Regions from separate parts of the Paraburkholderia sp. SEWSISQ10-3 4 genome, predicted to be linked through region 1. Evidence: riboswitches for the same ligand, from Rfam matches in the RefSeq annotation. Region 1 holds a riboswitch; each other region holds the start of a gene.
The links. A riboswitch is a leader RNA that binds a small molecule or an ion and turns the genes downstream of it on or off. The one in region 1 is predicted to bind cobalamin.
Positions count from the first base shown of each region.

Region 1 (2,200 bases):
TTGCCGCAAATACGTGACGTTCGCAAGCCGCACGCTCGGAAAACCCTCGCCCAGACGCGGAAACACGCTCGCGAGCAATGACAGCGTGGTATCCGCGGAACTGAGCACCACGATATCGGCGGGCTGCTGATCGATCCGGATCACGCCCTGTGTATCGTCGACAAAACCGCCCGGCGTGGTGCGCAGCAGATGCATGACCGGTTACGCCTGTTGCGGCTGAGCGTTCGCCACCGCGCCCAAGGCGGCGTCGAATGCCTGTTGCAACGCGGCCTGGTCGAGGTCTTCGCCGATCAGCACAAAGCGGCTTTGTTGCTCGGCGCCCGTTTCACCCGCTTGCCAGCGCCGGTCGAAGTAACTATCGAATCGACGGCCCACGCCCTGTATCACCAGACGCATCGCCGCACCCGGCAGCGCCGCGAAACCTTTGACGCGGTAAATCGTGTTGGTTTCGACGAGCCCTTGCAACGCGGCGATCACAGCTTCGCGCGACGAAACATTCGCGTGCACCACCACCGAATCGAACTCGTCGTGATGATGATCGGCGTCTTCGGCCGAACCGTGATGGTCGTGGCGTAGATGGATTGTTTCTTCCGAGGCCGCTTCGAGACCCAGCAACGTATGCAGGTCGAGTTGCCCCATCTGCGCGCGCACGATCTTCACTTGCGGCGGAATTTCTTCGCGAATAACGGCTTCGACAGCAGCTTGACGCGCTTCGTCGAGCAGATCGGTTTTGTTCAGAATCACCAGATCGGCCGCCGACAATTGATCTTCGAACAGTTCGTGCAGCGGCGATTCGTGATCGAGATTCGCATCGGCCTTGCGTTGCGCATCCACGGCGACCGGGTTGTCGGCGAACTGGCCGCTCGACGCGGCCGGGCCGTCTACCACGGTGACGACCGCGTCGACGGTAAAGCTATTCTTGATCTGCGGCCAGTTGAACGCCTGCACCAGCGGTTTCGGCAACGCGAGACCTGACGTTTCGATCAGCACGTGATCGATCTGCTCGCGGCGCTCCACCAGCTTTTCCATCACCGGGAAAAACTCCTCTTGCACGGTGCAGCACAGGCAGCCGTTCGCGAGTTCATACAGTTGCCCTTCGGTCTCGACGCCGTTCTCATCGCAGCCGATACCGCAACCCTTGAGGATTTCCCCGTCGATGCCGAGCTCGCCGAACTCGTTGACGATCACCGCGATGCGCTTGCCGCCCGCATGCTGAAGAATGTGCCGCAGCAGCGTGGTCTTGCCGCTGCCGAGAAAGCCCGTGACGATGGTGACGGGGATCTTGCGCATTTGAGTTTGCATCGTGAGGTCCATCCGTAGGAGTTGCTCGTGCACGCCGAGGCATCGTGTATAGGCCGGGCAAACGGGGCACATACCCCAAACCACGACATTAACAAAACACGGGGACGAACAACGGCGTTGCCGAGGCAACCAAAAACTGGAAACGAGAATGAGGTCATGAACGCGCCACCGCATCCCCGCGATGGTCGTTCTTCGTAGTCTGGCCGGTATCCGGGCTGGCGAAAGCGCCGCTTCCCCTTCCCGGACGAGTGGTTTCTCGCCCAGTGGTTATATGCCGACGCGGCCTTGCGCGTGGACATCGAAGCCGGCTCCGCGGCGCTCAAGAACGCACCGCTTTTCGCTTACCGTTGCGGGGGCAGCACAGGTTGACCCGGTCCATTGCAGGTGGGCACCCTGTTTCCCGTTTAACTGCATGCGCACGAGCGCGCACACGAGCACCAAAGTGCGTGCGAGTTTAGGCCGAGCGCCCCCTGCCGTCAAGGAAACGCGGGCTTCGGCAAGGCCTTTCCACAGTGCCGGCGCGGCCTGCCGTGTGCTATCGTATGCGCGCGTTTGGTGCCCGCATATGCGATCGCATGTGCAGTTAAACGGGAAACAGGCCGCGCTCGCTGCGCTCAACCTGTGCTGTCCCCGCAACGGTAAGCGACCTGCGGTGCTTTCGCATCGCGCATGCGTTTTTGATGCCACTGTCCGACGAATCCGGACGGGAAGGCAAAACGCATGAGGCCGTCAGCCCGGATACCGGCCAGACGCGGAGGCAGCGAACGTCACGCTGCCGGCCGCCGGAATCCGCGAGGGACGGATGTGAAGGCGCTGAAGCACGACGTGGCGCGGCCGTTGGCGTTTTCCTGTGGGAAACGCGGCGAGCGGCGTTTTTCGTCGCGCGTAATCTGTTGCA
Region 1 is NZ_JALPRI010000011.1:201,485-203,684, reverse strand. It holds gene cobN (cobaltochelatase subunit CobN) at 1-195, opposite strand, end outside; gene cobW (cobalamin biosynthesis protein CobW) at 202-1,302, opposite strand; cobalamin riboswitch at 1,486-1,759, opposite strand; cobalamin riboswitch at 1,839-2,067, shown strand.

Region 2 (2,200 bases), on a different contig from region 1:
GCTTCAAGCAACGCGCCTTCAGTTTCCGGCGAGCAGGCGAGACGATAGGGCACGCCGAGAATCGATACTTCGATCTGCTTGGTGGTCATGCATTTTCTCCATGGCGGGTGACGTCGCTCTCCGCTTCTTCCTCATGCGGCGCGGCCTCGAGCAGATCGAGCTGATTATCAGGCTCGCTGTGCGCGCGGGCCCGCGGCAGTTTTTCGAGGATCGCATTGAGGCGCACCTGTGCGTCGTCGATCTTTGCCGACAGCGCGTCGCGTTCCGCCTGCAGCGCATCGCGCTCCTCGCGCATCAGCGCGAGTTCCGTGCGCGTGGCCTCGGCTTCGGCACGCGTTTGGGCGAGCTGATCTTCGAGCGCGAGCCGCGCTTCATTGTGGCGTTGGCTGATCGTGATCAGCTTGCCGATATTCTGTGAAAGTGTTTCGAGTTCGGTGAGCATCTGCTGCGTCCTCTAAAGACATCGCATTTTAGCGCGGAATGTCGCAGGTTCCGACAATTGTCTCGTTTCGAGACGTAACAACATCGCTTTGTGCCGGCTTTTATCGACCATATGATGAAAAACAACTCATGCATCGGACAATAACCTGCACTTAACAGAACAGTTTGCGCACGGATTAACCATTCTTGACGGACCCGAGGGCCGCTCCTAAACTGGCCGCACTTTGGTGCCCGCGCGCGCTTTTCCACAGTGTGCGCAGTTAAACGGGAAGCAGGGCGCGCGCTTCGCCTGAACGCGCCAACCTGCGCTGCCCCCGCAACGGTAAGCGACCGCATTCGTCATGCAGGTCGATCCTGATCGCGTGTTTGATGCTTAACACGCGAGTGTGCCACTGCGCGTCACGCGTGGGAAGGCGGGATCGATGTGTCGCCAGCCCGGATACCGGCCAGAGGGAGAGGCTCGTTCCCGCGCAAACGTAAAACAACGCGGGCGCCTCGTTACGCATCGGCCCGCGGGGAAGCGGGCCGCGCACGCTATCCACAGGAATGTCATCCCATGCTGTCCCCTATCGCTCGCGCGGCGTTGCTCGCCTTTGCGAGCCTGCCGCTCGTCGTGCATGCGCAAGCTGCTTCTTCTCCGTCGCCGTCTTCATCTTCTTCTGCCGATACGGGGGCGAGCGGTTCGTCAGCCGCGGTGTTGTCGCCCGTTGTCGTGACCGCGGAGCGCGGGCCGCAACCGCTCGCCGATGCGATCCCGCAGACCACGCTGTTCGACCAGCAGGACATCGCCGATACGACCGCGACCGATTTGCCCGGCCTGCTGCAACTCGCGCCCGGCGCGCAAATCTCGCGCACCGGTGGTCCGGGTTCCACGACGAGCCTGTTTCTGCGCGGCGCGTCGTCGACGCAATCGCTTTTGCTGATCGACGGCGTGCGGGTCGACTCCGTGAGCCTGGGCGCGCCGCAACTCGCGCAGATTCCGCTCGACCAGATCGATCACGTCGAAGTGGTGAATGGCAACGTGTCCGCGCTTTACGGCTCCGGCGCAATTGGCGGCGTGGTGCAGGTGTTCACCAAAGACGGCGGCGACCATCCGCCGCGTTTCAATTTTTCGGTGGGCTATGGCAGCTATCACACGCAGACGCAGCAGGCCGGCGTGAACGGCTCGCTGGATAAAGACGGCAACACCACCTTCAGCATTTCGCTCGCGCGTTCGAAAGACGACGGCTTCTCGTCGCTCAATCCGTCGCAGGCGCCCAACGCGAATCCGAACGCGAACGGCTATCTGAACGAAAGCATCTCGGCTTCGCTGCGTCACAAGTTCAGCGACAAGTGGGACGCGGGAGTCACCTATTTCCAATCGAACGGCAATAACAGCTATGACAACGCGTACGGTGTGCCGACCGATCTGAACAACCTCTACAGCAAAGTGCGCCAGATGTCGGTGTTCGCGAACGGCAAACTGACCGACCGGTGGACCACGCACTTCATCGTTTCCGAAGGCGACGACCGCAGCGTGGCGAATACCAACGGCATCTACAACGGCCGCTTCGATACCGACAATCGCCAGTACACGTGGCAGAACGATTTTGCGCTCGCCGCGCAGCAGAAACTGCAGGTCGGCTATGAGCATCTGGATCAGAGCCTCGACTCGGATACATTCACTGCGCCCGACCGGCATGTGGATTCGGGCTTTGTCGGCTACACGGGGCGCTTTGGGCGCAATCAGATTCAGGCCAACGTGCGGCGCGATCAGTAT
Region 2 is NZ_JALPRI010000036.1:33,569-35,768, reverse strand. It holds gene M0D68_RS35445 (cell division protein ZapA) at 1-89, opposite strand, end outside; gene M0D68_RS35440 (hypothetical protein) at 86-442, opposite strand; cobalamin riboswitch at 650-907, shown strand; gene M0D68_RS35435 (TonB-dependent receptor) at 998-2,200, shown strand, end outside.
Region 2: another riboswitch for cobalamin. It lies ahead of M0D68_RS35435 (TonB-dependent receptor); the one in region 1 lies ahead of cobW (cobalamin biosynthesis protein CobW).

Region 3 (2,200 bases), on a different contig from region 1:
TTGGAGTGAGTGTCGGATTTGCCCCGGCTTCGGGCAACCAAGCGATTTGCATAACGTTATGCGGCCATGGCACTTGTCCACAGAAAATGTTCATAGGGTTGTTGATAACAACGGGGCATCGTACCTAAGTGCTTGACGCAGATCGGTTTGTTGCTTGCGGTGCGGGGGGACGCAGCGATGATCGCCGACACGGTTGGCGCGGAGCGGCGCATTGCAGAGGGGTGGCTTATCCACAGAAAACGTTCACAAGCCTGTGGATAACATTCCGGCAAACGCGCCAAGTACTTGATGTATTTGGCTTCTCTCGCGCTGCACGTCGGCGTGACCGCGGCTCGCACGGTCACGCCGTTCACATCAAAGGTAAGCAGACTTCGCGGCGCTGCGGCTCGCGGGAGCCAGCAATTTGCTTCGCTCAACGAGCGCGCCGAACAGCAGCCCAAGGGTTGTCCACATAATCACCTGCATGCCGATGGCCGCGACGCGGAATTTCCACAACAGCACCGCCGGGAAAGCCGCCGGCACTTCGTTGATCGTCGGCATCGACAGTTGCACGGCCGCAATGATCGCAACGAACACGACGCCCGCCACGATCGAACCATTCCATGCGCCCAACTTCAGTGCCGCGCGGCGTCGAACCTTCAGCGAAAACACCATTGCAGCCAGCGAGATCGCAATCATCAGGAAGAACAAGCCGGTCCGCATCCCGATCGTCTCGGGGTCGCCCACCGAGGGTGGATTCGCCGGGTACTTGATGTTCGGGACAATCACCAGCGTGATAAACGCGCCAAGCGCGAGCCATGCGGACAACGCGCGCGCACTCAGCGTACCGACGCGGCCATACGCATACGCGAACACCAGCGAGAACAGCCCACCGAACGCGGCGCCGTACGTCACCACGCCCGTCAACAGTCCGAGGCCCGCCTGGGTGCCGCGGCTCACCAGTTCGGGTTCGGGCGCTTCGCCTTTGGCGGCGTCAGCCTTTTCCTCGAAGGAAATCGCCTGATCGACCTGCGGTTCGCCCACCAATCTCGCGAAGCCGAACGTGAGCAATCCCGCGGCGATGCCTGCAAGCATCCCGCGTACCAACAATTTACCGACCATGTTCGACTCCGTTAGTGGCAGGGAAAGCCGAGCAGATGGCGGCCGTCGTGCACGAATTCGTGCACATACATGCCAGGCACCAGCGACGTGGCGCCCTGCTCCGCACCAACGAAATACAGCGCGAGCAACAGCAGCAAGCCGCCGAACACGACCCAAGGCAGCAGTTCACGCAGCGGAATCGGCGTAGGTTGGGCGACGGGCTGTGTCGTGGAATCGAAAACAGCGTTGGACATAATGGACATCTCCTGGGGGTAACGCGCCCCGATAGTCGATTGAAGAGGGATGCTGCGAAGCTCAGGTCTGGCTTTCGGCTCATGAATGCCGATTACAGTGGCGCGACCGCGCCGGGCTCTCACCGGCTTCCGTGCTTCGCAGTGACGCTATTCTACGCGCTAAACTTTGCCTCTCGGCAATGCAAAGCATGTACGCGGCGTCCCGCTTTAGTCCGGGCTTTATGGAAATCAACCGAATGGACATACGGCTGTTACTGATCAGCCACGCATCGACCGCAGCGATGCGCGCGGGCCGCTTCCCTGCCGACGACCCGCTCGACGCACGCGGCCTCGCCGAAGCCGCCGCCGCACGAGCGCGTCTGTCGATTCCGGATGACGCGGCGGTTTTCGTCAGTCCTGCCGTTTGTGCGCGCGATACGGCGTCGGCCTTGGGGCTCGGCGCCGCGGCATCGGTCGACGAGCGGCTGGCAGATATGGACTACGGCCGGTGGCACGGCCGCCGCCTTGCCGATCTCGCGGTCGAAGCACCACACGACCTCGCCGCATGGACACACGATCCCGACGCGGCCGCGCACGGCGGCGAGTCGTTCAGTCAACTCGTGAAGCGGGTGGGACAGTGGCTCGATGCGCTAAACGGTGCGTTGAGCGAGGACGTCATACAAGGCAACACACAGACCGTGGTCGCCGTCACGCACGCGCCTGTGATCCGGGCCGCGATCGTTCATGCACTCGGCGCGCCGCCGGGCGTGTTTCCGCACATCGAAATCGCGCCGCTCTCGATGGTCGAGTTGCGACGCTCGCGACGCGGCTGGACATGGTGGCCAGCATCACAATAACGGCTACGCTCGGATAGTCCGAAACGCACG
Region 3 is NZ_JALPRI010000032.1:27,799-29,998, forward strand. It holds gene M0D68_RS34220 (CbtA family protein) at 355-1,101, opposite strand; gene M0D68_RS34225 (CbtB-domain containing protein) at 1,113-1,334, opposite strand; cobalamin riboswitch at 1,377-1,516, opposite strand; gene M0D68_RS34230 (histidine phosphatase family protein) at 1,571-2,170, shown strand.
Region 3: another riboswitch for cobalamin. It lies ahead of M0D68_RS34225 (CbtB-domain containing protein); the one in region 1 lies ahead of cobW (cobalamin biosynthesis protein CobW).

Region 4 (2,200 bases), on a different contig from region 1:
CGTGTCATCTGGAGCGGCCAGATCGAGGAACGTGTGCAGCAGCGCGCAGACGAGGTCTGTGACTTGCGAAGGCAGCACGGCGGCGAGAGCGCCGGCGTAGTTCGGACGAGAATGGTCAACGGCGCTATGCGCGATGTGTTGGAAGGCATCGGAGTTCGCCGCAGCTGACGGGCAACCCGCCAATCCGAACACAAATCGCACACCGTCTTCGGCCTGCATGGCTGCTAGCCAGACATCGTGCGGATGATCCAACCTGGCAAGGCGCTCACCACCATCGAGCAGTAGCGCGAATTTCGGCGATAGCGCCGCGAAACGCGGTTCGGATTGCAGCAAGGTGAGCAGTTCGACGCAAAGCGGCCTTGTATCGAACAGCGCAAACGGATCGCGTCCGGCAGTCGGGCTCACCATCAGATTGCGCACATCGTCCGCCGAGGTCGCTACCAGCACGCCGGAAGCATCCACCGCACCGCCCGTCGGAATCGGCCCAAGCCCCGCATCGACCAGCGCCGCGATCAACGCCGCCTCATGCCCGCTTCGCACACCACGCACCTGCAGATTCGCGCGATTGGTCAGCTCGACCACACCCGCCGCATGCCGCTCACTGACATCAGCAATCACCGCCGCCTGCGCCGCGCTCAACTCGCCTCCGGGCAATTTAATCCGGCAAATCCCCCCATCACGCGCCGCGACGATGCGCAGCAGCCCCGGACACGCCGAGGGCCGCAGCACGAGAGCCGCGTCGGGCAAAGCAGTGGAGGGCGAAGCTTGATTCAAGACGGACACCGGGTTGAGCGTCGCGCGACGGCCCGAGCAAGCCGCAAAGCGGCCCTTGCTACGGCATCGGTACACCCCGCCCGATGTAGGCTGGCACGAACAGTCTGGCCGGCAGGTCTCCTGGCTGGCAGGTCATGGTCCGCCGCGGCCTTCCCGGTCGAACCAGTGGCGCGGAGCGCAGGCGGACTCGCTGCATACAGTTGCGGGGGCAGCCACAGCGACACTGTGTTCCCTCTTCGGCCCCGAAGGGCACCGGCGGCTGTATTATGCCTTTTTTCGAACAGTACAACGAGGCTGGACGCTTTGATCGGCGTGGCACAGCGGATTATTTGAAGATACAGAAAGAGGATGGATGCATGCCGGCGTGGCTGACCGTGGTGGGCATAGGCGATGACGGCTTCGCCGGCTTGGGGAGGCCCGCGCGGCGCGCTTTGCTGGAAGCGTCGGTGGTTTATGGCGGTGAACGTCATCTGGCGATGCTGCCCGCGCGCCTCGCCGCGCGCCGTGCGGCATGGCCGAAGCCGTTCGATCTCGCGCCTTTGCTGGCGGAGCGGACAGGGCCCGTGTGTGTGCTGGCGAGTGGCGACCCGATGCTGTTCGGCGTCGGCGCAACGCTCGCGCGGCACTTGCCGGCAGGGGAGTTGCGGGTGCTGCCCGCGCCCTCGTCGTTGTCGCTGGCGGCCGCGCGGCTTGGCTGGCCGTTGCAGGATGTCGCCACGGTTTCGCTGGTGGGAAGGCCGTTGCCGACGCTGAATGCTCATTTGCACGACGGCGCGCGCGTCTTCGTGCTGAGTGCCGACGGGCGTACGCCTGCCGCGCTGGCCGAACTGTTGAATGCACGCGGTTTCGGCGCGACGCGGATGACCGTGCTGGAACATCTGGGCGGTGATCTGGAGCGGTGCATAGATGGCCGCGCGCACCAGTGGCCCGCAGGGGAAGTGGCGGCGCTGAACCTGATCGCGCTTGAATGCCGCGCAACGGAAGGCGCGCCGCGTTTGCCGCTGACCGTCGGCTTGCCTGACGACGCCTTTCGCCACGACGGTCAGTTGACCAAGCGCGACGTCCGCGCGATTACGCTGGCGCGCCTCGCGCCGACGCCCGGCGAATTGCTATGGGATGTGGGCGCGGGCAGCGGCTCGATTGGCATCGAATGGATGCGCGCACACCCGACCTGCCGCGCGATCGCGATCGAAGGGCACGCGGAGCGGCAGCGCTTCATCGAACACAATCGCGATGCGTTGGGCGTGCCGGGTTTGCAACTGGTGGCCGGCCGCGCGCCTGATGCGTTGGAAGGTTTGGCTGTGCCGGATGCCGTGTTCATCGGCGGTGGCGTGACGGTGCCGGGTGTGCTTGACGCCTGCTGGGCGCGTCTGCGCGACGGCGGACGTCTGGTGGCCAATGCCGTGACCTTGCAAGGCGAGGCAGC
Region 4 is NZ_JALPRI010000023.1:99,357-101,556, reverse strand. It holds gene cobG (precorrin-3B synthase) at 1-774, opposite strand, end outside; cobalamin riboswitch at 867-1,046, opposite strand; gene cbiE (precorrin-6y C5,15-methyltransferase (decarboxylating) subunit CbiE) at 1,131-2,200, shown strand, end outside.
Region 4: another riboswitch for cobalamin. It lies ahead of cobG (precorrin-3B synthase); the one in region 1 lies ahead of cobW (cobalamin biosynthesis protein CobW).